Regions from separate parts of the Streptomyces polyrhachis genome, predicted to be linked through region 2. Evidence: riboswitches for the same ligand, from Rfam matches in the RefSeq annotation. Region 2 holds a riboswitch; the other holds the start of a gene.
What was found. Region 2 has a riboswitch for glycine ahead of gcvT (glycine cleavage system aminomethyltransferase GcvT). Riboswitches for the same ligand answer to the same signal wherever they lie in the genome.

Region 1 (14,100 bases), on a different contig from region 2:
GAGCGCTTGAGGTAGAGCGGCGCGGTGGCGAGGGCCAGCACCAGCCCGGTCTGCTCGCGCAGCGCCCCGGCCGCCGCCTCGGTGCGGGTCAGGAGGGTGTCGAGCTGCCCGACCGTCGGCTCCCGGTTCACGGTGGTCCAGGCGGCCACGGCCCGGGCCAGCCCCACGGCCAGCGCGTCCAGTGCCGAGGGCGGTGTGCCGGTGTCGGTGAGGGCGGCGGCCAGGACGCGCACGACGCCGTCCAGCTCGGCGAGGCCGAGCGTCCCGCCCCGCAGCAGCTGCGCGGAGTGGCGCAGCCACGCGGCCGCGATCCCGAGGGGCGCGATGTCCGAGCCGGGCTCCCCGGGCGCGTCGCCGACGAGGTCCAGCAGGGCGCGCAGTTCCGTGACCGATCCGGTGTCCTGGAAGACGTACTCGAGCGCGCCGGCCAGGAACTGCCGCGCGGCCGGCGGGTCGTGCGCCTCGCCGATGACAAAGGACAGGGTTTCGGCGACCCGCGCGCCCGCCTCACCACTGCGCGGCACCTGGCGCAGCAGATGCGCGAACACCCCGGCGGCATCGGCGGTGCCGGCGCTCCCGGACTGCTCGCCGTCGGGCGGGTTCACGAGGACCTGGGCCGTCAACTCCAGCCCCTGGTAGAGGCTTTCCGCGTCGCCGGCCAGCTGGAAGCGTTCGGCCAGCAGCAGGGCGACCTTGACGAGCACGGGGGCGGACAGGGCGCCGGCGCGCGTGTACAGCTCCAGCGCGGCGTCCAGGTCGGAGGGCCGGTAGCCGGTCGCGAAGCGGGCCGTGTGCAGCTCCGCCAGCTCCGCGTGCGCCACCCCGGCGGACTCCACGACGTCCGTCAGCTCCGCGATCGCCCGGTCGACGCTCCCGGGCTCGACGCCGACCCGTAGGCACCAGGCCCGCGCCACCGACAGCGCGGCCGCCGCCCGGGTGTCGTCGTCACCGGCCCGGGTACGGGCCGTGCCGAACGCGCGGACAGCCTGCGTGAAACGCTCCTCCTCCCGGCTGACCTGCCAGGACGCCAGGTACGTACAGCCGGCGTGCCAGTGGTCCTCGACCCCGGCCCCCTCGTGCGCCGCCAGCCGCTCCGCGACCGCGACGGCGGCCCTGGCGTCCTCGGCGCCGCGGCTGCCGAGCAGCGCGCCGTAGAGCTCGCGGTGCTGCTCGCGCAGTACGTCCAGATCCGGCGTGCTCGGCTCGGGCATGCGGCAATTAAACCGGAGTTGAGGGTACGGGTGTACGGATTCGGCGGGCGCATGTGGGGTGGGCGGCGACCCCTACCCCGTCGGCAGCCACCCCACCTTCCCCGCCAGTGCCGCGTAGCCGACGAAGGCCACGATGTCGATCAGCGCGTGGGCCGCGAAGAGGGGTCCCACGCGGCCCCAGCGGCGGTAGAGCAGGACGAAGACGACGCCCATCACCGCGTTGCCGACGAAGCCGCCGAAGCCCTGGTAGAGGTGGTAGGAGCCGCGCAGCAGCGCGCTCGCCGCCAGCGCGGCGGCCGGGGTCCAGCCCAACTGGCGCAGCCGCAGCAGCAGATACCCCAGCACCACGACCTCCTCCAGCGCCGCGTTCTGGACCGCGGACAGGACGAGCACCGGGATCTTCCACCAGACGTCCGGCAGCGACTCCGGTACGACGGTGAGGTTCGCGCCCGCCGCCCGCGCGCCGAGGTAGAGCAGCAGCCCGCTGCCCCCGATGGCCGCCGCCACCAGCGCGCCCCGGCTCAGGTCGAAGCGCGGCCGGCTCAGGTCGAAGCCGATCGCGCGCAGCCCGCCGGCGCCGTCGCGCAGCAGGAAGTACGCCACCAGCGCCACCGGCACCAGCGCACTGGCGATGTCGAAGAGCTGCCAGGCCAGATCCAGCCACGGACGCCCGGGCGCCGCCGAGGTGTTGAGGTTCGCCGCCTGGTCCTTCAGGCCGCCGGGCCGCGTCACCGAACCGACGAAGCTGATCAGCGCCGACAGCGCGCTCGCGCCCAGCGACACCGCCAGGACCAGTAGTGTTTCGGCGATCAGCATCCGCCGCGACTGCCCTGTACCGGCCGCCCCGCCGGCTCCGCCGGCGCCGGGTGCGCCCGATGCGGGCAGCGCCGTTGTCTCACCCACCAAAACCCCTCCCCTGTTCTTGTTGATTTCCCGTCTCATAACCGCCCCAGGCCGTTAAGGTCTCGAAAGCACTTGCGAGATCATCCAATACGAGAGCCCCCGGGGGGGACGGCGCTCATGGGACGACACAGCCAGCCCGAGCACAACGACCGACACGACGGCCATGGCGGCTACCCCGGCCATGACGGCCACGACCGCCGGTCCGCGCGCCCCCGCCCGCCCAGGCGCGCCCGCACCGTGGTGGGCGCCACCGCCGTGCTGCTCACCGTCGTGCTCGGCGGCCTCGCCTACGGGCAGGACACCCTGCTGCCGCTGGTACGCGACTGCCCGCAGGGCGACCTGCGCCTGGACGTCGTCGCCTCGCCGGACGTGGCACCGGCGCTGAAGGAGATCGCGGCCCGTACCGGCGGGGAGGAGGTGCGGGTCGCCGGCCGCTGCCTGGACGTCGCGGTGAAGGCGCGGCCCAGCGCGGAGGTCGCCGACTCGCTGCGGCGCGGCGGCGGGGGCTTCCACGTCTGGGTCGCCGACTCCTCCGTCTGGCCGAAGAGCGTCCAGTCGGCGCTGGGCGACAGCGATCTGCAGCCCCTGGGCCATATCGCCAGCAGCCCCCTCACCCTGGCCGCCGTCCAGCCCGCGGCCGAGGCGCTGGGCTGGCCGCGCAGGACCTACGGCTGGGCGGAGCTGGCGCAGGCCGGAGCGGGCGGCGGCGCGGCGTCCTTCGACGTCGGGGCCGCCGATCCGGCGCGCAGTGCCACCGCGCTGCTGGCCCTGCAGTACATCCACGCGTCCTCCGCCCGTGCCTCGGATGAGTCGACTGCCGCCACCCTCACGGCTTCCGCCGCCAAGGAGCTGGCGAAGCGCATCCAGCCGGGTGACGAGACGGTCCTGGCCGCGCTGCCGCGCGACCGCTCACCGGTGGAGCGGGCGAGCAGCAGCGAGGCCCTGCTGCTGAGCGAGCAGGCGGCCTTCACCCACAACCGCAGGCACCCGGCAGGGGACGAGGCCCACCTCTCCCTGTTCTATCCGAAGGACGGCGCCGGGGCGCTGGACTACCCGTACCACCTGCTGAACACCGCGCGGCTGGACACCGACCGGCAGGTCGCCGCCGACCGCTTCCTCACCCTGCTCAACGACGACGAGGGCCGCGCGGTGCTGCGCCGCCACGGCTTCCGCGACGACCGCGGCACCCCCGACGAGGATCTGGTACGGGCCGCGGGCGGCCGCGCCCCCCAGCCGTTCGGCGAGAAGCCGGCGGCGGTGCCCGACGCCGGGACCATGGCGGCGGTGCTGAGCATGTGGACGATCACGATCCAGCCGGCCCGGCTGACCGCGGTGGTCGACGCCTCCGGCTCCATGGCCTTCGACGTGCCCTCGCGGCCGGGCGAGACGCGGATGGACGTCACCCGCGGGGCGCTGATGCAGGCGCTGCCGCAGTTCACCGACGAGGACGAGATCGGGCTGTGGCGCTTCGCCACCCCCCCGGGCAGCACCCGCGACTACCAGGTGCTGGTCAAGCCGCAGCGGCTGGGCGAGCGATCATCCGGCGGCATGACCCAGCGTGAGCGGCTGACCCGGGCGTTCGGCTCGCTGCGGCCTGTCGTCGACGGCTCCACGAGGCTGTACGACACCACGCTCGCGGCGTACCGCTCGGCGGTGGAGACCTATGTGCCAGGCAAGTTCAACGCGCTGGTGGTCCTCACCGACGGCGCCGACGACGACTCGGGCCGGATCGGGCTGACCGGGTTGACCAAGCAGCTGAGCGAACTGGCCGACCACGAGCGACCCGTCGGGTTGATCGTCATCGCCGCAGGTCCGGACGCCGACGCCGCGGCCTGCGCCAAAATCGCCAAGGCGGTGGGCGGTGCCTCGTACGCCGTGAAGGACCCGGCGGAGGTCCACCGGGTGCTGCTCCAGTCCGTGATGGACGCCGGAGCGGCGGCGGCCCGGCGGTGACCTCGCGACCGTATCGAAGGGATCCCTACACCGGCCAGGTGTGCACGGGCTCCCCGGTGCGCGTCAGTTCGCAGTAGCGGCGCGTCATCGCCGCCAGCGCGGCCTGGCGGCCCAGGCCCGAGCGCAGCTCGCGGTGGAAGGCCTGGGACTGCCAGGAGGCGCCGTTGACGCGGCGGCGGCAGCGCTGCTCGATGACGCCCAGGTAGCGGTCGCGGTCAGCGGCGTCGATGCCCCAGGCGTCCAGTCCGTCGGCGGCCATCGGCAGCAGCTCGTCCAGCACCAGGCGCACCGCCGGCACCGCGGAGACCGAGGAGACGGGCGCGACGCCGCCCAGGCGCCGCCGACTGGGCCACAGCAGCTCCGCGTCGATGCCGCGGCGGCACGCCCGCTCGAAGTTGGCCGCCGCGTCGTCGAAGGACAGGCGGCCCCACACCGGGCGCTGCTCGTCGGCGAGGGTGCGGACCAGGCCGTAGTAGAAGGCCGCGTTGGCGATGACGTCGGTGACGGTCGGGCCGGCCGGCAGGACCCGGTTCTCCACCCGCAGATGCGGTACACCGTCGGCGATGCCGTAGACGGGCCGGTTCCATCGGTAGACGGTGCCGTTGTGCAGGACGAGTTCGTACAGGTCCGGGGTGCCGCCCTCGTCGAGGACGCGCTGCGGGTCCTCCTCCCCGCACAGCGGCAGCAGGGCGGGGAAGTAGGCGAGGTTCTCCTCGAAGAGGTCGTGGACGCTGTCGATCCAGCGCTCCCCGAACCAGGTGCGCGGCCGCACTCCCTGGGCCTGCAGCTCGGGCGGGCGGGTGTCGGTGGCCTGCAGGAACAGCTCGGTGCGCGACTCGCACCACAGCTCGCGGCCGAAGACGAAGGGCGCGTTGGCCCCCACCGCGATCTGCGCCGCGGTGGCCGCCTGCGCGGCGTTCCATACGTCGGCGAAGCGGCCGGGCGTCACCTGCAGGTGCAACTGCACGGAGGTGCACGCCGCTTCGGCCGCGATCGACTCCGCCACGTAGGTGAGGCGCTCGACGCCCTGGATGTCGACGGATATCTCCTCGCCGCGCGCCACCATGATCTGCTCGTTGAGCAGCAGATAGCGGTCGACCTCGGTGAGGTTGGCACTTCCCAGGTCCTCCTCGGTGAGGGTGGGGAGAATTCCGATCATGACGATTCCGGCAGCCACCTCCCGGGCTTTGCGGTCGGCGTATCCCAGTCCGGTGCGCAGTTCCTCCGCCAGTTGATCGAGAACGCGGGCGGAAAGCCGGTGCGGGGCGATGTTGACTTCCAGGTTGAACTGGCCCAGCTCCGTCTGGAAATCGGGGCTCGCTATGCGCTCCAGTACCGCGTGGTTCAGCATGCGCGGTAATCCGTCCGCCCCCACCAGATTCAGTTCTATCTCCAGCCCCATGAGATTCTGCGGCCGGTCGAAGCGCTTCTCCTCCAGCATCCGCTCCAGCGCGGTCAGGCACTGGCGGAGCCGGCGGCGGTGACGCTGACGGTCGGACAGGTCGAACCCGCCGGCCGCGACCTTCTCCCCCATCGCTGCGTCCCTCCTCGTGTGCGGCGTGCCGGGATGATGCCCAGCCGGGGCGATCGATAACGCCCCGCCGGCCCGCCGCCGCCAAGTAGGCTGGAAGCGGCCCACGATGGCGGCACATTCCGCAGGCATATCGAGGCCGGCCAGGCGGCCGCGACGGCATGGCGAAAATCACCGTCGATTTCCGGCCATCTCACGGAAATGAGTCACCGCAGGCCGCACGCACGTGCTGGACGAATCGCCGGTGATACGGCGCCGCACTATGGCTGGAATTCACCTGACGGGCAATATTGGGGCCTTCTAGGGGAAACACCCTCTCAACCCGGGGCGGTTAGACTTCCCCACGAGGCAGAGAGTCGGCCCCGCCCCCGCCCGGCATGCGGACACCCCTGACGGCGTGGTCGTACGGCCCGCACCGCGACCGCGCCGCCCCGCCCGCTTATCCGCAGTCCCCCAGGTATCCGCCGTTCTCCGCTCAGCAGTTCTTTCCCAGTGAGAGGCAACTGACCATGCCGCTGCTCGTTCCGCCCGCCCCCGCGCCCGCCCTGCGCAGCATCCTCAACGCACTGGGTTCCCCCACCGCCCTGCCCGGCGCCCGCACCTTCGGCGTACGCCCTTCCCCGCCGCGCGTCCCGGCCGGCCCGCTGACCACCGAACTCTCCCTCCCCGTCCACACCATGGACGGCGTGGGCAGCCGCCGGCCCGGCGCCGCGCGACCGGTGGCGCCCCGTACCCGGCTCAGCGGCTGGCGCTTCCAGCTGCGCGGCCCGGCCGGCCCGCCGGCAGCCGCGGCGCAGGCCGGGCTCACACCCGACGGCTGGGCGTTCTCACACTTCGTGGAGGGTCCGTACGTGACCGCGACCGAACGTGCCTGGCGCCAGGTCGAGTCGCTCCCGGCGCTCTTCCAGGCCCGGCTGCTGTCGATCCCCGAGCTGTACATGCTCACGCTGTGGCTGCACCGCGACACCGCCTCCGACGGCCTCACCGGCCACCCCGCGCCCGAGGACCTGCTCGTCCCCCTGGCCCCGGCGCCCCCGGGCATCGCGGCCCACCGGCCGTACCGCGTCGCGGACTTGCTGCCCCGCCTCAGCGACCGCCTCTCTCCGGCGCCCCTGCTGCGTACGACGGCCTGACCTTCGGTCAGCACAGTCGGCGCCCCCGTGTCGGCCGGACCGCGGGATGCCATCCGAAGGGGTGACCCGGGCCGGGCAACCGTCCGGCCGGGTGATGCGTCCTCCCCCAGGGAGACCAGTCGTCCGGAAATCCCTGCGGAACGACCGCGGTAGGGCAACACTGGGATCCGACCGACCGTCTACGGGGGACACGGGGGAACCGCCATGTACGAGCCAGCCAGTCGCCTCATCAACGGGCAGACGCAGCGAGAGACTTCCACCACCATGTGCCCGCACCAGCCAGCCTGTCCGTCCGCCCTGTCCGCCGACCGCGAGGCGGCCCACCCGGTCGCCCACCACCCGGAGCAGGGGTGGAGCCTGCTGTGCAACGGCGTCCTGCTCTTCGAGGACACCGGGGAGCTGCTGCCCGACGGCAGCATCATCGCCCCGCACCGCCCGCTCGGTACGGGAAGCGTGATCGCGGCGGCCTGACCGCCGTGCTCCCGGGAGCCGGGCTCCCGGAGAAGCACGAGGCCGGCCCGGCGTGTTCGCCGGACCGGCCTCATCCGCGTCTCAACCGACGCCTGGCACCACGGGGTTGACCACCGGTCGCCCGACCGTCAGTTGTCGTACTCGTCCATCGGCGGGCAGGAGCAGACCAGGTTGCGGTCGCCGAAGGCGCCGTCGATGCGGCGCACCGGCGGCCAGTACTTGTCGGCGGCGCTCACCCCGGCCGGGAAGACGGCCTCCTCGCGGCTGTAGCCGTGCTCCCAGCCGCCGCCGAGCGCGGCGGCGGTGTGCGGGGCGCCGGCCAGCGGGTTGTCGGCCTTGTCCCACGCGCCCGAGCCGACCTTGTCGATCTCCGCGCGGATCGCGATCATCGCGTCGCAGAAGCGGTCGATCTCGGCGAGGTCCTCGGACTCCGTCGGCTCGATCATCAGTGTGCCGGCGACGGGGAAGGACATCGTCGGCGCGTGGAAGCCGTAGTCGATGAGCCGCTTGGCGACGTCGTCGATGGACACGCCCGTCGCCTTGGTGAGCGGGCGCACGTCGATGATGCACTCGTGCGCGACCAGGCCGCCGGGGCCGGTGTAGAGCACCGGGTAGTGCGGCTCCAGGCGCTTGGCGATGTAGTTGGCGCTGAGCACCGCGACCTGGGTGGCGCGGCGCAGCCCCTCCGCGCCCATCAGCCGCACGTACGCCCAGGAGATCGGCAGGATGCCCGCGGAGCCCCAGGGGGCGGCGGAGATCGGGCCGACGCCGGTGGCCGGTCCGGCGGTGGGCTGCAGCGGGTGGTTGGGCAGGTACGGGGCGAGGTGCGCGCGCACCGCGACCGGGCCGACGCCGGGGCCGCCGCCGCCGTGCGGGATGCAGAAGGTCTTGTGGAGGTTCAGGTGCGAGACGTCCGCGCCGAACCTGCCCGGCTTGGCCAGGCCCACCAGGGCGTTGAGGTTGGCGCCGTCGACGTAGACCTGGCCGCCCGCCTCGTGCACCGCGGCGCAGACCTCGGTGATCTGCTCCTCGAAGACGCCGTGGGTGGAGGGGTAGGTGACCATCAGCACGGCCAGCTCATCGCGGTGCTTGTCGATCTTGGCGTGCAGGTCCTCGACGTCGACGTCGCCGTCCTCGCGGGTGGCGACGACGACGACCTTCATGCCGGCCATCACGGCGCTGGCGGCGTTGGTGCCGTGCGCGGAGGAGGGGATGAGGCACACGTCGCGCTGCGTGTCGCCGTTGGCTCGGTGGTACGCGCGCACGGCCAGCAGGCCGGCCAGCTCGCCCTGGGAGCCGGCGTTGGGCTGGAGGGAGACCTTGTCGTAGCCGGTGACCTCCGCCAGGCGCTCCTCCAGCTCGTTGATGAGGGTGAGGAAGCCGGCGGCCTGCTCGGCCGGCGCGAAGGGGTGCAGGGCGCCGAACTCCGGCCAGGTGACCGGCTCCATCTCGGTGGTCGCGTTGAGCTTCATCGTGCAGGAGCCCAGCGGGATCATGCCGCGGTCCAGCGCGTAGTCGCGATCGGCGAGCTTGCGCAGGTAGCGCAGCATGGCCGTCTCGGAGCGGTGCTGGTGGAAGACGGGGTGGGTGAGCACCTCGTCGCCGCGCAGCAGGTCCGCGGGGAGTGCCTCGGCGACGGCGGCGTCCAGCGCCTCGACGTCGCCCTGCGTGCCGAAGGCGGACCAGACGGCGGCCAGGTCGGCGCGGGTGGTGGTCTCGTCGCAGGCGATGCCGACGTGGTCGGCGTCGGTCAGGCGCAGGTTGACGCCGGCCTCGCGGGCGGCGGCGACGATCTCGGCGGCGCGGCCGGGGACGCGGGCGGTGAGGGTGTCGAAGTGGGCGCCCTGGGTCAGCTCCACCCCGGCGGCCTCCAGGCCCGCGGCGAGGATCGCGGCGTAGCGGTGGGTGCGCCGCGCGATGGCGCGCAGGCCGTCGGGGCCGTGGTAGACGGCGTACATGCCGGCCATCACGGCGAGGAGCACCTGCGCGGTGCAGATGTTGGAGGTGGCCTTCTCACGGCGGATGTGCTGCTCGCGGGTCTGGAGCGCCAGCCGGTAGGCGGGGCGGCCGTCGACGTCCTTGGAGACGCCGACGAGGCGGCCGGGCAGGCTGCGGGCGAACTTCTCCCGTACGGACATGTAGCCGGCGTGCGGTCCGCCGAAGCCCATCGGGACGCCGAAGCGCTGGGTGTTGCCGACGGCGATGTCGGCGCCCAGCTCGCCCGGGGAGGTCAGCAGCGTCAGGGCCAGGAGGTCGGCGGCGACGGTGACCAGCGCGCCCAGCTCGTGGGCCTGCTCGATGACGGGGCGCAGGTCCCGTACGGCACCGGAGGCGCCCGGGTACTGCAGCAGGACGCCGAAGACGCCGCGCTCGGCGATCTCGGCGGGGATGCCCGCGCCGAGGTCGGCGACGACGACCTCGACGCCGGTGGGCTCGGCGCGGGTCTGGATCACCGCGATCGTCTGCGGCAGGGTGTCGGCGTCGATGAGGAAGACGCCGTTCCTGACCTTGCCCATGCGGCGCGAGAGGGACATGGCCTCGGCGGCGGCGGTGCCCTCGTCGAGGAGGGAGGCGCCGGCGGTGGGCAGGCCGGTGAGGTCGGCCACGACGGTCTGGAAGTTCAGCAGGGCCTCCAGGCGGCCCTGGGAGATCTCCGGCTGGTAGGGGGTGTACGCCGTGTACCAGGCCGGGTTCTCCAGCACGTTGCGCAGGATCACCGGCGGGGTGAAGGTGCCGTGGTAGCCCAGGCCGATCATGGAGGTCAGGACCTGGTTGCGGTCGGCCAGGTCACGCAGCTCGGCCAGCACCTCGGCCTCGGTACGGGCCTCGGGGAGGGCGAGGGACTCGGCGCCCTTGATTACGTCGGGGACGGCGGCGGCGGTCAGCTCGTCGAGGGAGCCGTAGCCGACCTGGGCCAGCATCTTCGCCTCGGCCTCGGCGTCGGGGCCGATGTGGCGCTGCTCGAAGGGGATACCGCGCTCGAGCTCTCCGAGAGAGGGTCCGAGGGAGGAGCGGTGGGTGGCGGACATCGTTAAGGCCTCCTGGTCGCATGACCTTCGAGGGGCGCCTGGGACGGCACCCGAACGGCCTCCCCCTCTGTCATCCAAACCTGAGAGCTTCACCGGGCACGGGCCCGGCTTTCACCGTCGGTGAGGGTCCGGGCGTGCGCCCGGGCCCTGCTTTCCAGAGTGACCTCGTCCGCGCGGTACGTGTGCCTGAGAGATTCCGGGGAGGATTTGCTCCTTCGGCGCCGTCCCGGGGCTCCGGGGCGGACTCTCCCGCGCGGGGTTTGCAGCCGTCCCCCAGCCTACCAGCGGGGGTGGGGGCCGGCCCGGCCCGGGCAGCCGCACCCGGGCCGGGCGCCGCGGCTCCCGGCACCACACGGGTGGTTCCCTCCGGTGGCCGGGGGGCGGATTGTGTCCTTTGGTGGACTCAGCGCAACGGACGAGTGGTTGGAGGGACCGTGCAGAGTGACATCGATCCCCGGAGCCTGATCGGGTGCAAGGCGTTCGACACCCGTGGGACGAAGATCGGCACCGTGGACGAGGTCTACCTCGACGACGCGACCGGGCAGCCGGAGTGGGCGGCGATCCGCACCGGGCTCTTCCACCGGGACGCCTTCGTGCCGCTGGAGCCGAGCGAGCTGGTCTCGGGCGCCCTGCGGATCCCCTTCGAACGGGAACTGATCAAGGACGCGCCGGACTTCGGCGTCGGCCGCCACCTCTCCCCCGAGCAGGAACTCCAGCTCTACCACCACTACGGCATGGCGCTGCCCCCCGCGGGCGGCAAGCCCCCCACCCCGCCCGACCGCGACTTCGGCCGTATCTCCGGCGCGGAGGGCTGAACCCGCCGCCCGATCCCGCACCGGCCGGGCGGTACGGGCCCGGCACGGCCCTCGGGCCGGCCTCAGTCCTGCGGGACCAGGGGCAGCGGCTTTCCCCGCTCCAGCGCCGGATCGTCGGCGGCGAAGGTCAGGACGCGGCCCGGTGGTGAGAGCGGGGTCTCGAAGCGGACCGTGACGCGGCCCAGGCCGCTGCCCTGGACCCAGCCGGGGCCGTGCCCGGTGTGGACCACGTCCACACCGGGCGGCCAGCGGCGCGGCTCGGGGGCCTCCGGGACACCGGCCGCCCCGGGCGGCTCTCCCCCGCCGGACTCCCCGCCGGGCTCCCGGCCGGCCTGCGGTCCGCCTGTGTCCCGTACCGCCGCGATCTCCCGCGCCTCCTGCTCGGCGGCCCGCGCGGCCCGCTCCCCCGCCGCCTGGGCGAAGAGGTCCTCCTGCGTGTAGTCGGCGAGTCCGCTGACGCCCACCCCGAGCAGTCGTACGCCCCCGGTGGTGTCCACGCCCTCCAGCAGCCGCTCCGCCGCCTCGCGCACCACCACCGGGTCGTCGGTGGGGCCGCGCAGGGTCTCGGAGCGGGTGAGCGTGGAGAAGTCGTAGCGCCGGACCTTCAGCACCACCGTGCGCCCCGAGCGCCGCGCACCGCGCAGCCGGCTCACACACCGCTCGGCCAGCCGCGCCACCTCCGCGCGGATGCGCACCCGGTCGTGCAGGTCGACGTCGAAGGTGTCCTCCACGGAGACGGACTTCGCATCCCGCTCGGCGACCACGGGGCGCCGGTCGCGGCCCAGGCCCATGGCGTGGACCCACGAGCCGTGCGCCCTGCCCAGCAGCTGCACCAGCTCCTCCTCGCCGGCCTCGGTGACCTGCTTGACCGTCGTGATCCCGGCCCGGCGCAGCGTCTCCGCGGTGGCCGGCCCCACCCCGGGCAGCGCGCGCACGGACATGGGGGCGAGCAGGGCGGGCTCCGTACCGGGGGTGACGACGAAAAACCCGTCGGGCTTGGCCAGCTCCGAGGCCATCTTGGCGAGCATCTTCGAGCCGGCCAGCCCCACCGACCCGGTCAGCCCCGTGGCCGCCCGGATATCCGCCCGCAGCCGCTCGGCGACGCTCCTGGCGCCGGCGGTGTCCCGGGCCGCTCCGCCGGCCTCCAGATCGACGAACGCCTCGTCCAGGCTCAGCGGCTCCACCAGCGGCGACAGCTCCCCCAGCAGCGCCATGACGCGCTCGCTGATGCTCCGGTAGACCTCGAAGCGCGGCTGGAGGTAGGCGGCGTTGGGGCACAGGCGGCGGGCCTGGGAGGTGGGCATCGCGGAGTGCACGCCGAAGACCCGCGCCTCGTAGGAGCAGGTGGCCACCACGCCGCGGGGGCCGAGGCCGCCGACGATCACGGGCTTGCCGCGCAGGCTGGGCTTGGCGGCCTGCTCGACGGCGGCGAAGAAGGCGTCCATGTCGAGGTGGAGGATCGTGGGCGCCGCCCGCCCCACCGGCTCGGCGGCGCGCCGGGCCGGGCCCGGGGGCGGCTCCCCCGCACCCGGCTGATGCGATCCGGCCGACTCGCGCTGCACAGTCCGAAGGATGCACCACGCCACTGACAACGGCTGCCGGGACGGCGCCCGGGACGGCGCCGCCCGGCTCGGAAAAGGGAGGGTCAGACCGCCCGGCCGCGGCGGCGGGCGGCGAGTTCGTCGGTCTGGTTCTCGCCGGTCAGGGTCTCGCCGGTGTCCACGCACTCGCCCTGGAGCTGGGTCAGCACGCCCTGGACGTCGCGCCAGACCGCGCCGACGGAGATGCCGAAGATGCCCTGGCCGCCCGCGAGGAGTTCGGCCAGCTCGTCCGGCGAGCCGCACTCGTAGACCGTCGCGCCGTCGCAGATCAGCGTCATCTGCTGGAGGTCGGCGCTGGCGCTCGCCGTGAGGTGGCGCACCGCGGTGCGGATGCTCTGCAGCGAGACGCCGGTGTCCAGCAGCCGCTTCACGATCTTCAGCACCACGACGTCGCGCGCCCCGTACAGGCGCTGGGTGCCCGAGCCGTAGGCGGGGCGGACACTGGGCTCGACCAGGCCCGTACGCGCCCAGTAGTCGAGCTGGCGGTAGGTGATGCCGGCCGCGGCGCAGGCCGTGGGCCCGCGGTAGCCGACTGTTTCGCCGGTGCTCACGTCCGCTCTCACCCCCTGCGGGGATCGTCCGTGGAGCGGAAGGGGACCGCCCGCCCCTACCGTCATCTTCTTGCCGGTGACACCCACGCCGACCTCCGCTCCCTGAACTGCCTGTCCGACGGTAGGCAGTCGCCCGGGGCGCGTCAACGAACGCCACACTCGGCACGCCGAGTGATAATCACCCTACGGGTGGTTTACCGCGTCCGCACCGGAGGAAGTGCTCCCTACTGCTGACTCGTCCCGAAATCCTCGGGCGAGATCTGGTCGAGGAACTCACGGAACTTCTCCACCTCGTCCTCCTGCTCGTCCGGGATCGCGATCCCGGCGTCGTCCAGGACCCCGTCGCTGCCGTAGATCGGCGTGCCGGTCCGCAGCGCCAGCGCTATCGCGTCGGAGGGGCGGGCCGAGACCTCGGCGCCGGAGGAGAACACCAGCTCGGCGTAGAAGACCCCCTCGCGCAGGTCCGTGATGCGGACCTCCGTGAGGGTCTGGCCCACCGCGTCGAGGACGTCCTTGAAGAGATCGTGGGTCAGCGGGCGGGCAGGCGTCATGCCCTGCTGGGCGAAGGCGATCGCGGTGGCCTCCCCCGGTCCGATCCAGATGGGGAGGTAGCGGTCGCCGCCCCTTTCCCGCAGGAGCACGATCGGCTGGTTGGACGGCATTTCGACCCGGACACCGACAACGTCGAGCTCGTTCACACAGCAACCCTAGGCCGTTCGCGGCGGGTTTGGGTAGTCGAGCCGTCCGACAGCCGGGATGTCCGCCCCGCAGAGCGCCCCTGGCGCGGGGCGTCGGCGGGGTCGGGAGCCGCTCAGGGAACCTGCGGGCGGGGGGCTCAGCTTCCGCGGGCGCGCAGCGCCGACTGCAGCAGGACGGAGTGCAGGCGGCCGGCGAGGCCGATC
Region 2 (14,100 bases):
ACGCACCTGCCGCCGTACATCACCAGGATCTGGTCGGCCAGTTCGGCCACCACGCCCAGGTCGTGGGTGATGACGATGACCGCCGAGCCGAACTCCTTCTGCAGGTCCCGGATCAGGTCCAGGATCTGCGCCTGGACGGTCACGTCCAGGGCGGTGGTCGGCTCGTCGGCGATCAGCAGCTCGGGGTTGTTGACCAGCGACATGGCGATCATGGCGCGCTGGCGCATACCGCCGGAGAACTCGTGCGGGTAGCTGTCGACGCGCTTGTCCGGCTGCGGGATGCCGACCCGGTCGAGCATCTCCACCGCCCGGCGCCGGGCGGTCTTCTTGTCGACCTTGTGGTGGATGCGGTACGCCTCCACGATCTGCTGCCCGATGGTGTAGTACGGGTGCAGCGCGGAGAGCGGGTCCTGGAAGATCATGGAGATCTCCCGGCCGCGCAGCTTGCGTACGTCGTCCGGCGGGGCGCTGAGCAGTTCGGTGCCGTTGAGCCAGATCTCGCCGGAGATCCGCGCCTTGCCGCGGCCGTACTGGCCGACGGTGTGCAGGCCCATGATGCCCAGCGAGGTCACCGACTTGCCGGAGCCGGACTCGCCCACGATGCCGAGGGTCTGCCCCTTCTCCAGCTGGAAGCTCAGGCCGTCGACCGACTTGACGACGCCGTCCTCGGTGGGGAAGTGGATACGCAGGTCGCGTACGTCGAGGAAGGCGGAGGAGCCCTCCCGTACGGGCTCTCCCACGGCGCCCGTGCCGGACTTGGTCAGGTCGGTCATGCCAGCCTCACTCGGGGGTCGATCACGGCGTACATCAGGTCCACGAGGAGGTTGGCGATGACCACCGCGCCGGCGGTGATCAGGGTGACGCCGATGATGATCGGGAGGTCGCGGTCGTTGATCGACTGGATCGCCGCCCGTCCGAGGCCCTGCAGGTTGAACGTGGTCTCGGTGAGGATCGCGCCGCCGATCAGGGCGCCGAGGTCCATGCCGAGGATGGTCAGGATGGGGGTCATCGCGGAGCGCATGGCGTGCTTGCCGATGACGACCGGTTCGGTGAGGCCCTTGGCGCGGGCGGTGCGGATGTAGTCCTCGCTCATCACCTCGAGCATGGTGGCGCGGGTGAGGCGGGCGTACATGGCCGCGTACAGCAGTGCCAGGGTCACCCAGGGCAGGGCGAGTCCGTCCAGCCAGCCGGTGAAACTCTCCTCGACCGGCACGTAGTTGGCGTCGAACCAGCCGAGCTTGTAGTGGAAGACCGCCAGCGCGATGGCGCCGGTGAAGTAGATGGGCAGCGAGACGCCGGCCAGGGCCAGGCCCATCGCCGTGCGGTCCACCACGGTCCCGCGCCGCAGCGCGGAGACGACACCGGTGAGCACACCGCCGAGGAGCCACAGCACACAGGCACCCGCCGCGAGGCTGAGCGTGACGGGGGCGCGGTCCTTGAGGATCGGCCAGACCGCCTGCTCGGTACGGAAGGAGTAGCCGAAGCACGGCGCGGAGCAGTGGGTGGTCGAGCCGCCGCTGGTGTAGTCGCGGCCGACGAACAGCCCGCGGACGAACTCCCAGAACTGCACCAGGATCGGGTCGTCGAGACCCATCTTCTGCCGGATGCCCTCGATGGCCGCCTCGTCCGCCTGCTTGCCGACATACATCAGCGCGGGGTCGGCTCCGACCATCTTCGGTATCAGGAAGAAGATGCCGAAGGTCACCAGGGTGACGACCAACAGCATGATGACGACGGCGAACAACCGTCGGATGAGGTAAGCGAGCACTGCTCTCGGCCCGGCGGTGGCCCGGGGAGTCTCCTCCCCGGGCCACCACGCGTGGCCCTCACCTGCCCTTCGTGCTTAGCGGCGGGTGCGCCGTGGGGGGCGTTCGGATTACTTCACAACGCCCAGGGAGGCGTAGTCGTAGCGGCCGTTGTACGCGTCGGCCGTGTAGACGTTGGTCAGGCGCGAACCGCGCCAGATCAGGTTCTTCTCGTGGGTGAAGGGCAGGTAGACCGCGGCCTCGGAGACCTTCTGGTTCATCTGCTTGTAGAACTCGTTGGCCTGCGTGATGTCCGTCGCCGCGATGGCGTCGTCGAACAGCTTGTTGATGGCCTTGTCGTTCAGCATCGAGAAGTTGTTGTTGCCGGAGTCGAGGATGAAGCGGCCGTCGACCAGCGGCTGGGAGAAGCCCTGCCCGGTCGGGAAGTCGGCGCCCCAGCCCATGATGATGATGCCGTAGCCCTTCTTCTTGACGTTGTCCGGAGCTCCGATGATGCCGGAGGTCTGGGCGCCGTCGTAGGCGTCGATCTCCGCCTCGATGCCGACCTTCTTCAGCGAGGCCTGGAGGGACTCGGCCGTGGCGACCTCAAGGGGCTTGTTGTTGCGGACCGCGATGGTGGTCTTGAACCCGTCGGGCTTGCCGCATGCCTTCAGGTGCTCCTTGGCCTTGGCGACGTCACCGGTCTCGTGCGCCTTGACCTCGTACGGGTCGTAGTTCGGGTCGGCGCCGCCGATGGCCGGGGGCAGCATGTTCGTGGCGATCTCGCCACCGGCCTGCGGGCCGCCGCGGGCGGTCTGCAGCGACTTGTGGTCGGCGCCGACGATGACGGCCTTGCGGCACTCGATGTTGTCGAACGGGGCGACCGTCTGCGGCATGACCGCGTACCGGATGAAGCCGGTCTGCGGGTTGTCGACGTTGCCGCGGCTCTTCGGGCTCAGCGCCGAGGCGCGCGCGGCCTGGCCGATGCCGGTGGCGTTGAGGTCGAGGTCGTACTCGCCGGCGATGAGGCGCTTGTCCATGTCGTCGGCGTTGGTGGTCAGCGTGACGGAGATGGTGTCCGGCAGCGCCTTGCGGACCTCGTCGGTCGCGGCGTCCCAGTTGGTGTTGCGGGAGAGCTTCAGACCCTTGGTCGGCGTGTACTCGTCGATCTTGTACGGGCCGTTGGAGAAGGGCTTGAGGGTGTACTTCTCCTTGGTGTCCATGTCCTGGCGGACCGGGGTCGCCGAGGGCATGGCCAGCATCTGCTCGAAGTCCGAGTTGGGCTTCGGGAGCTTGAAGATGATGGTCTTGTCGTCAGGCGTCTCGATCGCCTTCAGACCCAGCTTGTCCTTGCTGGTGTCCTTGTACGGGCCCTTGTACTCGCCCTCGGGGTCGAGCACCTGCTGCAGGTAGATCGGACCGCCGGAGAGCACGTCCTGCGCCCAGATGCGCTCGATGCCGTACTTGATGTCCTTGGAGGTGACGGGCTTGCCGTCCTCCCACTTCACGCCGTCCTTCAGCGTGTACTTGTACGTCTTGCCGTCGGCGGAGACCTCGGCCTTGGCCGTGGCCATGTCCGGCACCAGCTCGGTGCTCTCCTTGCCGGGGCCGGCCTTGTACGTGACCAGCTGGCGGGTGTAGTAGCGGGCGAAGTCCCACATGAAGCCGTAGTAGCCGCGCGCGGGGTCGAGGAAGTCGAAGTCCTGCGAGCCGATGAACTTCAGCTCGCCGCCCTTCTTGTCCGAGGGGTTGAAGACCTTGCCGACGGCGCCGTTGAAGGCGAGCTTGGCGGCGGACGCGTCCTTGCCCTCGTCCTTGCCGCCGTCGCCGCCACCGCAAGCTGCGGTCGACAGCAGCGCCGCGACGATGACGGCCGACGCGGCTGCCGTGCGGCGCCTCGATGAGCGATGGGTTGTCACGATGTCGCAACCTCCGTGGTTGACGGGACCCGGGGCGGGCCGCCGGTGCTGTTCCTGTCGCCGCCGGCTACTCGGACTGCCGGAGCGGTGGTGCTGGTGGAGCGGGTGGTACTGGTGGAGCGGTGATGCGGGTGGTGCGGGTGGTGCAGCAGGGCTCAGCGCGAGCCCTTCGGGTCCAGCGCGTCGCGCACGCCGTCGCCGAAGAGGTTGAAGGCCAGGACGGTGACGAAGATGGCCAGACCCGGGATGATCACGAACATCGGGTCGGTCTCGTACGTCGTGATGGCCTTGGACAGCATCTGGCCCCAGGACGCGGTCGGGGGCTTCACACCCACGCCCAGGAAGCTCAGGGCCGCCTCGGTGAGGATGTTGGTCGGGATCATCAGCGTGGTGTAGACGGTGATGGGGGCGATGAGGTTGGGCAGCAGCTCGCGGAAGATGATGTAGCCGCGCCCGGCGCCCAGGCTGGTGGCCGCCTCCACGTACTCGCGCTCGCGCAGCGAGAGGGTCTGGCCGCGCACGATGCGCGCCACGTAGGGCCAGCCGAAGAAGCCGATGACGACGATGAGCACGGCCATGCGCAGGCCCGTACCGGAGAAGCCGGCAACGCTGTTGGGGACGACGGCGATCAGGGCGATGGTGAAGAGCAGCTGCGGGAACGAGAGCAGCATGTCCATCACGCGGCTGATGACCGCGTCGACCCAGCCGCCGAAGAAGCCGGCCACCACGCCGAAGAGCGTGCCCAGCACGACGGCGAACATCGCGGCGAGGAAGGCGACCAGCAGCGAGACGCGGGCGCCGTAGACGACGCGGCTGAAGACGTCGCGGCCGTTGATCGGCTCGACGCCGAACAGGAAGTCCTTGCTGATGCCGCCCCAGTCGCCGGTCGGGGTGCCGAAGAGCGGATCGATGAGCTCCTCGTGGAACTCGTCCGGCGGGTGCCCGAAGAGGCTCACGATGAGCGGCGCGAAGACCGCGACGAGGACGAGGAAGACGACGACGATCCCCCCGGCCAGGGCGACGCGGTCGCGCTTGAGCCTGGTCCAGGCGATCTGCCAGGGAGAGCGTCCCTGGATCGCCTTGGCCGGGACGTCGGCAGCTACATCGACGGCCGCGGTCTCCGCGGCGCTGGTGTCGTGCAAAGGTGCCGTCATGGTGGTGGGGACCCCTCTCGGCCGATGGTGTCCGGCCTGGTACCTGACCGCCCTCGGGCGGCAGGTCTTCATCGCTGGTGCAAGTGGTGCGGGTGGTGCGCCGACGTCCTGTTCCGGTGCCGCGCCGGGACTCTCCTCCCTTGCTGCGGGAGTCTTCATTGCGCCTGCGATCACACACCAGACCTGGCCGGGAATGGATGCGCAACCGTGATGTCCCGTGCGTGTTCCGTTATACGGACAGCCGGGGGTCCTCAGCGGGCCCCCAACTCGGGCCGCGGCAAGGCACTCCGGGGGGAAAGCGGGAGGCCGCGGCGGGCGCGTCTCATTATGTGGACACGAGGGCGGCGGCTGCGACGCCGGGGGTGCGGAGGCGCGGGTGCCGGAGGTGGCTCAGGTGGCGGGGGCCGTGTCAGTACGGCGCCGGGGCCGCGCCCGGGTGGCGGCTCGGCGGCGGGTAGCCGTAGCCGGCGGGGGCGGCCGGGCCGCCCGGGAAGGCGCCGCGGTCGAAGAAGGGGCGGCCGTTGGCCCGCATCCACATCGCGACGGGGTCGTAGTCGTCGGCCAGGGCGACGGAGGAGACCGGCAGCCCGGCGGGGACGGCGGCGACGGAGTCCCGCATCATCGCGCGGGCGGCGGCCACCGACTGCTCGCCGGTGTCGTACAGGTCGAGCCCGATCGCCAGGTACGGCTCGCCGAGGGCCGGCTGCACCCAGGCGCGCGTCAGGGTCCGTACGGCCGGGGTGCGGTGGGCGTTCTGGCCGAGGAGGGCGTAGAACTGCTGGACGTCGACGGACGGCTCCGACAGGCGCAGGGGGCCGGCGGGGAGGGCCTCCAGGCCCGCGACGACGCGGCGCAGGTCCAGCCAGGGCACGCCCACGCCGCCGCCGGGGGCGTGCGGGTCCAGCCACAGGCCCCAGCGGTCCGGGTAGAGCGCGGCGGCGATGTCCCGGCCGGCGACGGTCTCGTGCGCGCGCCGCCAGCCGCTCGCGGCGAGCGCCTCCTCGCCGGTCACACAGGGGACGTAGCCGTGGCCGCCGACCTCCATGGCGCCGTACTGCGCGTCCGTGGAGCCCTTGCGGCCCTGCCAGAGCAGCATCCGCACCGGGCCGTCGCGCAGCGCCGTGAGCAGCCGCTCGTAGACCTCGTAGCGCCCCGGCGCCATCTCACCGACGAGCCGCCCGAGCCCCGTACCCCCGTTCACTTCCCCTCAGCCCCCTCATCCGCCGCGCCTGCCGGGCCCGTGCTCCGGTGGCACCTCACAGGTTAGAACGTCGCCTCGCGCTTGTGTGAGCCGACGGTTGTCTCTCCGTACGAATCAGTCGTGTCAGTCGTGGGCCTGTCGTGCACGGGGCGCGGACCTGTCGTGCATCGGCCGCGGATTTCAGTACGGGCCGCCGAAGAACGGCTTGACCCTGGTCCGCAGCCACTGCACCACCGGATCGCCCGCGGCGGCCTCCATGAAGACCAACTGCACCGGCCAGTCGACCGGTTGGCGCTCCAGCGCGCGGCCGAGCGCGACGAGGGCCGTCTCGCGGGCCTGGGGCGCGGCCGACAGCTCGACCCCGACGAAGAGTTGGGGCGCGCCCGCCTCCACGCTCGCCAACACCCGGCGCGCGGAGCCGACTTCGGGGGTGCGCTCGAACTCCTCGCGGGCGGCGGCCAGGAAGTCCACCGGGTCGTCCTGCCAGTCGGGCTCGTAGAGCCGCACCCGGCCGCCGCTGGGCGCCCCGGGCGCCCCCGCCTGCGCCGTGCGGTCGCGCGCCAGCTCCGCCACCGCGGCGGGCGGCAGCGGTACGCCGACCGCGCCGCCGGGGTTGACCGCGATGCCCAGCTGCGGCGGCAGCCCGCGCGCGAACTCCCGCGCGGGGGCGGCCGTGAAGGACATGTGCGAGCCGACGACGGCGAGGAACTGCTCCTTGGAGGAGAACACCGGCACGTAGGGCGCCCCGCCGATCTCGGTGGTCGCCAGCCGCAGGCGCGTGCTCTGCGGTCCGCCGCCCTGCGGCAGCGGCACCCACAGCAGGCTGCGCCCCAGCACCTCCAGCAGCCGGGGCATGGCGCCGGGCTCGCCCAGGGCGGCGCGCAGCACCTCCTCCAGCTCGTTGGCCGGGAAGGCGGGCTGGTCGAGAAGGGGCGCTTCGGGCAGATCCGGGTAGCTCACGCGGGCGAGCCTAACGGCTGGATCCGCCTCCCAGGGGGCCTCGGCTCACCCGAATCGCAGGACCGCCGATCGGGCGCGCTCGCGGTCGAGCACCACCGCCGAGTCGAACTCCCCCGCCAGCGAGCCGTCCCGCGCCGCCCGCAGCAGCCGTCCCACCGACTGCCGGTGGCGGGCGAAGGCGTACGCCGACACCGTGCGCCCGCGCGAGCGCTGCCCCTCCCAGGCCGTCGTCGCCGGTACGTCCAGGAGCAGCAGGTGCACCCCGCGCCCCTCGCGCCGCGCCGCGCGCACGATCCAGCGGCGCACCCACGCCTGGCTGCCGCAGTCGTGCACCACCAGGCCCGTGCGCGAGCGCAGCGCCCGCCACAGCCCCCGGTAGTGGGCGGCGCGCACCAGCGGCCGGTAGAGCCCGTACGGCAGCGCGCGCCCCAGCCTCGGTCCCAGGCGCAGTTCCAGCGCCCGCTCCCAGCGCTCGCGGGTGTCCTGGGAGTCCACCCGCCAGGCCCCGGGCGGCACCGCGCGCCGCATCAGCGTGGACTTGCCCGCGCCCGGCAGCCCGGAGACCACCACCACGTCCCCGGGGCAGAAGCGCAGCTCCGTGTGCTCGGTCCGCTCGGCCCTGTCAGCCCTGCCTGCCCTGTCAGCCCAGTGCTCGCGGCCGTCTCGCCCGTCGCGGCCCTCACGGCGCAGACGCTGCGCCGGCCGCTCTCCGGTCACCGCGGCGGCCCTTCGTACGGCCGGACCCGGATCCTCCACGTGTTCGTCCCCCTCCGTTCGGTCGTACCCGTGCCAGCCTCGCAAGGACGGGGCCGGGTCACAAGAACCCGCCCCGTCCCGGGGCCGGACCGGTCGTGCGATGATGTGGCCCGTCAACTGCATACCGGCCGCTCGAATCCGCGCGGGAGAGTCCTGGATCCATTGTCTCGCAAGGGATCCGGGCGCCGAAGGAGCAAGTCCCTCCCTGGAATCTCTCAGGCCCCGTACCGCGCGGGCGAGGCAGCTCTGAAAAGCGGGTTTCCGGCTGCGCAGCCCAGCTCTGCGCACCCGAGGCCCCACCCAAGGTGCAAGTCGCCCCCGTCGCGGGGTTGCGGCGAACCTCTCAGGTACCGATGACAGAGGGGGAGGAAGCGCTCGCCGCTGCCCATCCCTGCCCACCTCTGTCTGTCCGGGAGTCCAACCGTGACCACACCCGAACCCCGCCGTACGGCCCTCGACGCCACGCACCGCTCGCTCGGCGCGACGATGACCGACTTCGCCGGCTGGGACATGCCCCTGCGCTACGCCAGCGAGCGCGACGAGCACAACGCCGTGCGCACCCGCGCCGGCCTCTTCGACCTCTCCCACATGGGCGAGATCACCGTGACCGGCCCGCAGGCCGGCGAGCTGCTCGACTACGCGCTGGTCGGCCGGCTCTCCGTGCTGGGCGTGGGCCGCGCCCGCTACACGCACATCTGCCGGGAGGACGGCGGCATCCTGGACGACCTGATCGTCTACCGCCTGGGCGACGAGGAGTTCATGGTCGTCGCCAACGCCTCCAACGCCCAGGTCGTCCTGGACGCCCTCACCGAGCGCGCCCCCGGCTTCGACGCCGCCGTACGCGACGACCGCGACGCCTACGCGCTGATCGCCGTCCAGGGCCCCGAGGCGCCGGGCATCCTGGCCTCGCTCACCGACGCCGACCTCGACGGGCTGAAGTACTACGCCGGCCTGCCCGGCACCGTCGCCGGCGTCGAGGCGCTCATCGCGCGCACCGGCTACACCGGCGAGGACGGCTTCGAGCTGTTCGTCCGCCCGGCCGACGCCGTCGCCCTGTGGGAGGCGCTGACCGAGGCGGGCGCGGGCGCCGGACTCATCCCGTGCGGGCTCTCCTGCCGCGACACGCTGCGCCTGGAGGCGGGCATGCCGCTGTACGGGCACGAGCTGACCACCGACCTGACGCCCTTCGACGCCGGTCTGGGCCGGGTCGTGAAGTTCGACAAGCCGGTGGACTTCGTCGGCCGCGAGGCGCTGGAGCAGGCCGCCGAGCGCGCCGAGTCCGCGCCGCCGCGCGTGCTGGTGGGCCTGGTGGCCGAGGGCCGCCGGGTGCCGCGGGCCGGTTTCGACGTGGTCGCGGGCGGTGAGGTCATCGGCACCGTCACCTCCGGCGCCCCCTCCCCCACCCTGGGCAGCCCGATCGCGATGGCGTACGTGGACGCCGCGCACGCCGTGCCGGGCACGGCGGGTGTCGGGGTGGACATCCGCGGCACGCACGAGCCGTACCAGGTCGTGGCGCTGCCGTTCTACAAGCGCGAGCGCTAGGCCGCGTTCTTCCGTACCGCACGGCCCCGCGCCTCCGTACCGCAGCACTCCCGTACGCACCATCCTCACGTATCCAGGAGAATCACCCCCATGAGCAACCCCACGCAGCTTCGCTACAGCAAGGAACACGAGTGGCTCTCGCCCGCCGAGGACGGCGTGGCCACCGTCGGGATCACCTCCCACGCCGCCGACGCGCTCGGTGACGTGGTCTACGTGCAGCTTCCGGAGGTCGGCGACACCGTGACCGCCGGCGAGTCCTGCGGTGAGCTGGAGTCGACGAAGTCGGTCTCCGACCTGTACTCCCCCGTCACCGGTGAGGTCGTCGAGGCCAACCAGGACGTCGTGGACGACCCGGCCCTCGTCAACAGCGCGCCCTTCGAGGGCGGTTGGCTCTTCAAGGTCCGCCTCGCGGGCGAGCCCGACGACCTGCTGTCCGCCGACGAGTACACCGCGTTCACCGCGGGCTGAGGGACGTAACCGATCATGGACCTTCTCAACGGATCCCTTCACGAGGTCGACCCGGACGTCGCGGCCGCCGTCGACGCCGAGCTGCGCCGCCAGCAGGACACGCTGGAGATGATCGCCTCGGAGAACTTCGCCCCGGTGGCGGTGCTCCAGGCGCAGGGCTCGGTGCTGACCAACAAGTACGCCGAGGGCTACCCGGGCCGGCGCTACTACGGCGGCTGCGAGCACGTCGACGTCATCGAGGACCTCGCCCGCGACCGGATCAAGGCGCTCTTCGGCGCCGAGGCCGCGAACGTGCAGCCCCACTCGGGCGCCTCGGCCAACGCGGCGGCGATGTTCGCCGTGCTCAAGCCGGGCGACACCATCCTGGGCCTGGACCTGGCGCACGGCGGCCACCTGACCCACGGCATGAAGATCAACTTCTCCGGCAAGCTCTACAACGTGGCCGCCTACCACGTGGACGCCGAGACCGGGCAGGTCGACATGGCCGAGGTCGAGCGCCTCGCCAAGGAGCACCGCCCGCAGCTGATCATCGCGGGCTGGTCGGCGTACCCGCGTCAGCTGGACTTCGCGGAGTTCCGGCGGATCGCCGACGAGGTCGGCGCGCTGCTGATGGTGGACATGGCGCACTTCGCCGGCCTGGTGGCCGCGGGGCTGCACCCCAACCCGGTGCCGTACGCGGACATCGTCACCACCACCACGCACAAGACCCTCGGCGGTCCGCGCGGCGGCGTCATCCTGTCCAAGCAGGAGCTGGCCAAGAAGATCAACTCCGCGGTCTTCCCCGGTCAGCAGGGCGGTCCGCTGGAGCACGTGATCGCGGCCAAGGCGGTCGCGTTCAAGATCGCGGCGGGTGAGGAGTTCAAGGAGCGCCAGCAGCGCACGCTGGAGGGCGCGCGGATCCTCGCCGAGCGGCTGCTGGCGGACGACGCCCGCGAGGCCGGCGTCTCCGTCCTGTCCGGTGGTACGGACGTCCACCTGGTCCTCGTCGACCTGCGCGACTCCGAGCTGGACGGCCAGCAGGCCGAGGACCGCCTGCACGAGGTCGGCATCACGGTCAACCGCAACGCGGTGCCCAACGACCCGCGCCCGCCGATGGTCACCTCCGGCCTGCGGATCGGCACCCCGGCGCTGGCCACCCGCGGCTTCACGGCCGAGGACTTCCGCGAGGTCGCGGACGTCGTCGCCGAGGCGCTGAAGCCGGGCTTCGACGGGGCGAAGGCCGCGGAGCTGTCGGCGCGGGTGTCCGCGCTGGCCGCGAAGCACCCGCTGTACCCGGGGCTCTGAGCCTCCTTCGCGTGAGCTGCGCGTCGGTGCGGTGCGGGGCCGGTCTGTAACCGGTCCCACACCGCACCGATGCCGCCCTCCCGCGCCGATGGACGCACACTGGAGGAGGGCCTCCCCCGTGTCCACGTGATCCGGGCGCTCGATCCCCGCGCCCCACCGGGCCGCTGTGTCGACCTGCCGCCCGCCCCCGCCTGTCCGGCACGACCCCCGCACCACGCACGACGCACGACAGGACAAAGGAGTCCGATTCCACCGTGGCTATCTCCGTGTTCGACCTCTTCTCCATCGGCATCGGCCCCTCCTCGTCGCACACGGTCGGCCCGATGCGCGCCGCCGGGATGTTCGCGCGGCGCCTGAAGAACGACGGGCTGCTCGCGCACACCGCCGCCGTACGCGCCGAGCTCTTCGGCTCCCTGGGCGCCACCGGCCACGGGCACGGCACGCCCAAGGCCGTCCTGCTGGGCCTGGAGGGCTACTCCCCCCGTACGGTCGACGTCGCCTGGGCCGACACCGAGGTGGCGCGGATCCGCGAGAGCGGGAAGCTGCACCTGCTCGGGGCGGACATAGGGGCCGACCACGAGCTGGACTTCGACTACGACAGGGACCTGGTGCTGCACCGGCGCCGCTCCCTGCCGTACCACGCCAACGGCATGACCCTCTTCGCCTACGACGACTCCGGGGTGCCGCTGCTGGAGAAGACGTACTACTCGGTCGGCGGCGGCTTCGTCGTGGACGAGGACGCGGTCGGCGAGGACCGCATCAAGCTGGACGACACGGTGCTGGCGTACCCGTTCCGCACCGGCGACGAGATGGTGCGCATGGCGCGCGAGACGGGCCTGTCGATCTCCTCCCTCATGCTGGAGAACGAGAAGGCGTGGCGCTCGGAGGAGGAGATCCGCGCCGGGCTGCTGGAGATCTGGCGCGTGATGCAGGAGTGCGTGGCGCGCGGCATGGCCGTCGAGGGCATCCTGCCGGGCGGTCTGAAGGTACGCCGCCGGGCCGCGCAGACCGCGCGCCAACTGCGGGCGGAGGGCGCGCGCGACTCGCACGCGATGGAGTGGGCGACGCTGTACGCGATGGCGGTGAACGAGGAGAACGCGGCGGGCGGCCGGGTGGTCACCGCGCCGACGAACGGCGCGGCGGGCATCATCCCGGCGGTGCTGCACTACGCGCGCGACTTCGTCCCGGGCACGGACGACGACGCGATCGTGCGCTTCCTGCTGGCAGCCGGCGCGATCGGCATGCTCTTCAAGGAGAACGCCTCGATCTCCGGCGCGGAGGTCGGCTGCCAGGGCGAGGTCGGCTCGGCCTGCTCGATGGCGGCGGGCGGCCTGGCGGAGATCATGGGCGGCACCCCCGAGCAGGTGGAGAACGCGGCCGAGATCGGCATCGAGCACAACCTGGGCCTGACCTGCGACCCGGTCGGCGGCCTGGTCCAGATCCCGTGCATCGAACGCAACGGCATGGCGGCGGTCAAGGCCGTCACGGCGGCCCGCATGGCCCTGCGCGGCGACGGCCGCCACTTCGTCTCGCTGGACAAGGCGATCAAGACGATGAAGGAGACGGGCGCGGACATGAAGGTCAAGTACAAGGAGACGGCGCGGGGCGGGCTCGCGGTCAACGTGATCGAGTGCTGATCGAACTCGCCCTGACCTGGGAGGTCTTGCGTTTCGGAGCGCTCACGACGCGTTGTCGTTGATCGCTCCGGCGCTCCCCAATTGCTCCCCGGGAAACGCTCTGAAACGGCCACACCCTGCGTCGCGACGGTTGTCCGATGTGGGGCTAAGGGCTGTCCCGTAAACGATCTTCGAGTGGGTCGGGACGTGCTCGGCCCCGCAGTGGGCGGGCTCGTCTATCCGGCGAGGGCGAGGTTGTGCAGGCGGGCGATGCCGAGCATGGCGTGGTGGACACCGTCGCCACGTAGTCGGCAGTCGCGCAAGATCTTGTAGGTCTTCATGCGGGCGAAGCAGTGCTCGACACGGGCCCGAACCTGCTTGTGCGACTTGTTGTGCGCCTGCTTCCAGGCGGGCAGTTCCTCGCCGTTGCGGCGGCGGTGCGGCATCACGAGCCCGGTGCCCGGATAGCCGCCGTCGGCGATCGTGGTGGTGTTGCCGACGGCGGCCTTCATGCCGGACTCGGCCCAGGCCCGGCAGTCGTTGCGGTTGCCCGGCAACGGTCGGCCGACCACCACGACCCGACGGGTGTCAGCGTCGATGACTACCTGGTGGTTGGTGGAGTAGCGGTAGTTCTTCGACTGCTCGGCGACGTTGTGATCGCGGGTGGGTACCAGGGTGCCGTCCACGATCAGTACCGCGTTCTTGGCGAATCGCCGGCGGAGCTGGAGGGCGAGCTTCGGCCCGAGGTGGTCGATTACCCGGTCGGCGGCCGACTTCGATACGCCGAACAGCGGGGCCAGTTGTCGCATGGTCAGGTTCGTCCGCCAGTACGCGACGACCAGCAGTACCCGGTTCTCCAGTGACAGCTTCCACGGTCGGCCCCGACCGCCGACGTCGGCGCCTTCGCTCCGCAGTTGGGTCACCAACTTGCCGAAGAAGCGAGGGCTCAGCCCAGTGAACGGGGCTATCCAAGACGGCTCCGACGCCGTAATCACACCAGCCACGCCAAGATCATTCCAGCATCGGCCAACCGGCCGCGGCCCGCCCGCATCATGGAAATCAGGCGACCGATCTCAGCGCATCGTCCAGGATGACCTCATGAGTCAAGACCTGGTGGGGTTCCTCCACGCACGGCTGGATGAGGAGGCCGACCTGGCCCGACGCTGCGAAGGTGACGACTGCGGGGAGTGGACCGCTCGCGGGCACACGGTCGACTTCTGCCAAGGAGAACTCCCCGGCTTCCATCCCACGATTGCCCTCCATGTGGCGCTGCACGACCCGTCTCGCGTCCTGCGGGAGGTCCAGGCCAAGCGGCGCGTGCTCGCCCGCCATGCGCTCAGTCCAGCCACGGGTGACCCCGAACTGCCGTGGGACAACCGCGATGACTGCCAATACGACGGCGAGACCTGGCCATGCGACGACCTGCGCGACCTCGCCTCTCCCTACGCCGATCAC

Region 1: it holds a riboswitch for glycine, as region 2 does, so the genes downstream of both, gcvP (aminomethyl-transferring glycine dehydrogenase) here and gcvT (glycine cleavage system aminomethyltransferase GcvT) in region 2, are expected to answer to the same signal.

The regions. Positions count from the first base shown of each region.
Region 1 is NZ_JBHSZO010000002.1:29,018-43,117, reverse strand. Features, by position in the region: gene ACFQLX_RS01295 (CHAT domain-containing protein) at 1-1,211, opposite strand, end outside; gene ACFQLX_RS01290 (CPBP family intramembrane glutamic endopeptidase) at 1,284-2,027, opposite strand; gene ACFQLX_RS01285 (substrate-binding domain-containing protein) at 2,232-4,067, shown strand; gene ACFQLX_RS01280 (glutamate-cysteine ligase family protein) at 4,093-5,601, opposite strand; gene ACFQLX_RS01275 (hypothetical protein) at 6,108-6,731, shown strand; gene ACFQLX_RS01270 (DUF5999 family protein) at 6,996-7,202, shown strand; gene gcvP (aminomethyl-transferring glycine dehydrogenase) at 7,331-10,231, opposite strand; glycine riboswitch at 10,396-10,493, opposite strand; gene ACFQLX_RS01260 (PRC-barrel domain-containing protein) at 10,666-11,046, shown strand; gene ACFQLX_RS01255 (DNA polymerase IV) at 11,109-12,491, opposite strand; gene ACFQLX_RS01250 (MerR family transcriptional regulator) at 12,692-13,264, opposite strand; gene ACFQLX_RS01245 (bifunctional nuclease family protein) at 13,423-13,896, opposite strand; gene ftsR (transcriptional regulator FtsR) at 14,034-14,100, opposite strand, start outside.
Region 2 is NZ_JBHSZO010000017.1:60,185-74,284, reverse strand. Features, by position in the region: gene ACFQLX_RS12930 (ABC transporter ATP-binding protein) at 1-773, opposite strand, end outside; gene ACFQLX_RS12925 (ABC transporter permease) at 770-1,768, opposite strand; gene ACFQLX_RS12920 (ABC transporter substrate-binding protein) at 1,877-3,664, opposite strand; gene ACFQLX_RS12915 (ABC transporter permease) at 3,820-4,818, opposite strand; gene ACFQLX_RS12910 (enhanced serine sensitivity protein SseB C-terminal domain-containing protein) at 5,228-5,980, opposite strand; gene ACFQLX_RS12905 (enhanced serine sensitivity protein SseB) at 6,200-6,979, opposite strand; gene ACFQLX_RS12900 (AAA family ATPase) at 7,025-7,696, opposite strand; glycine riboswitch at 7,869-7,975, shown strand; gene gcvT (glycine cleavage system aminomethyltransferase GcvT) at 8,159-9,277, shown strand; gene gcvH (glycine cleavage system protein GcvH) at 9,368-9,745, shown strand; gene glyA (serine hydroxymethyltransferase) at 9,761-11,029, shown strand; gene ACFQLX_RS12880 (L-serine ammonia-lyase) at 11,284-12,666, shown strand; gene ACFQLX_RS12875 (transposase) at 12,882-13,649, opposite strand; gene ACFQLX_RS12870 (DUF6221 family protein) at 13,744-14,100, shown strand, end outside.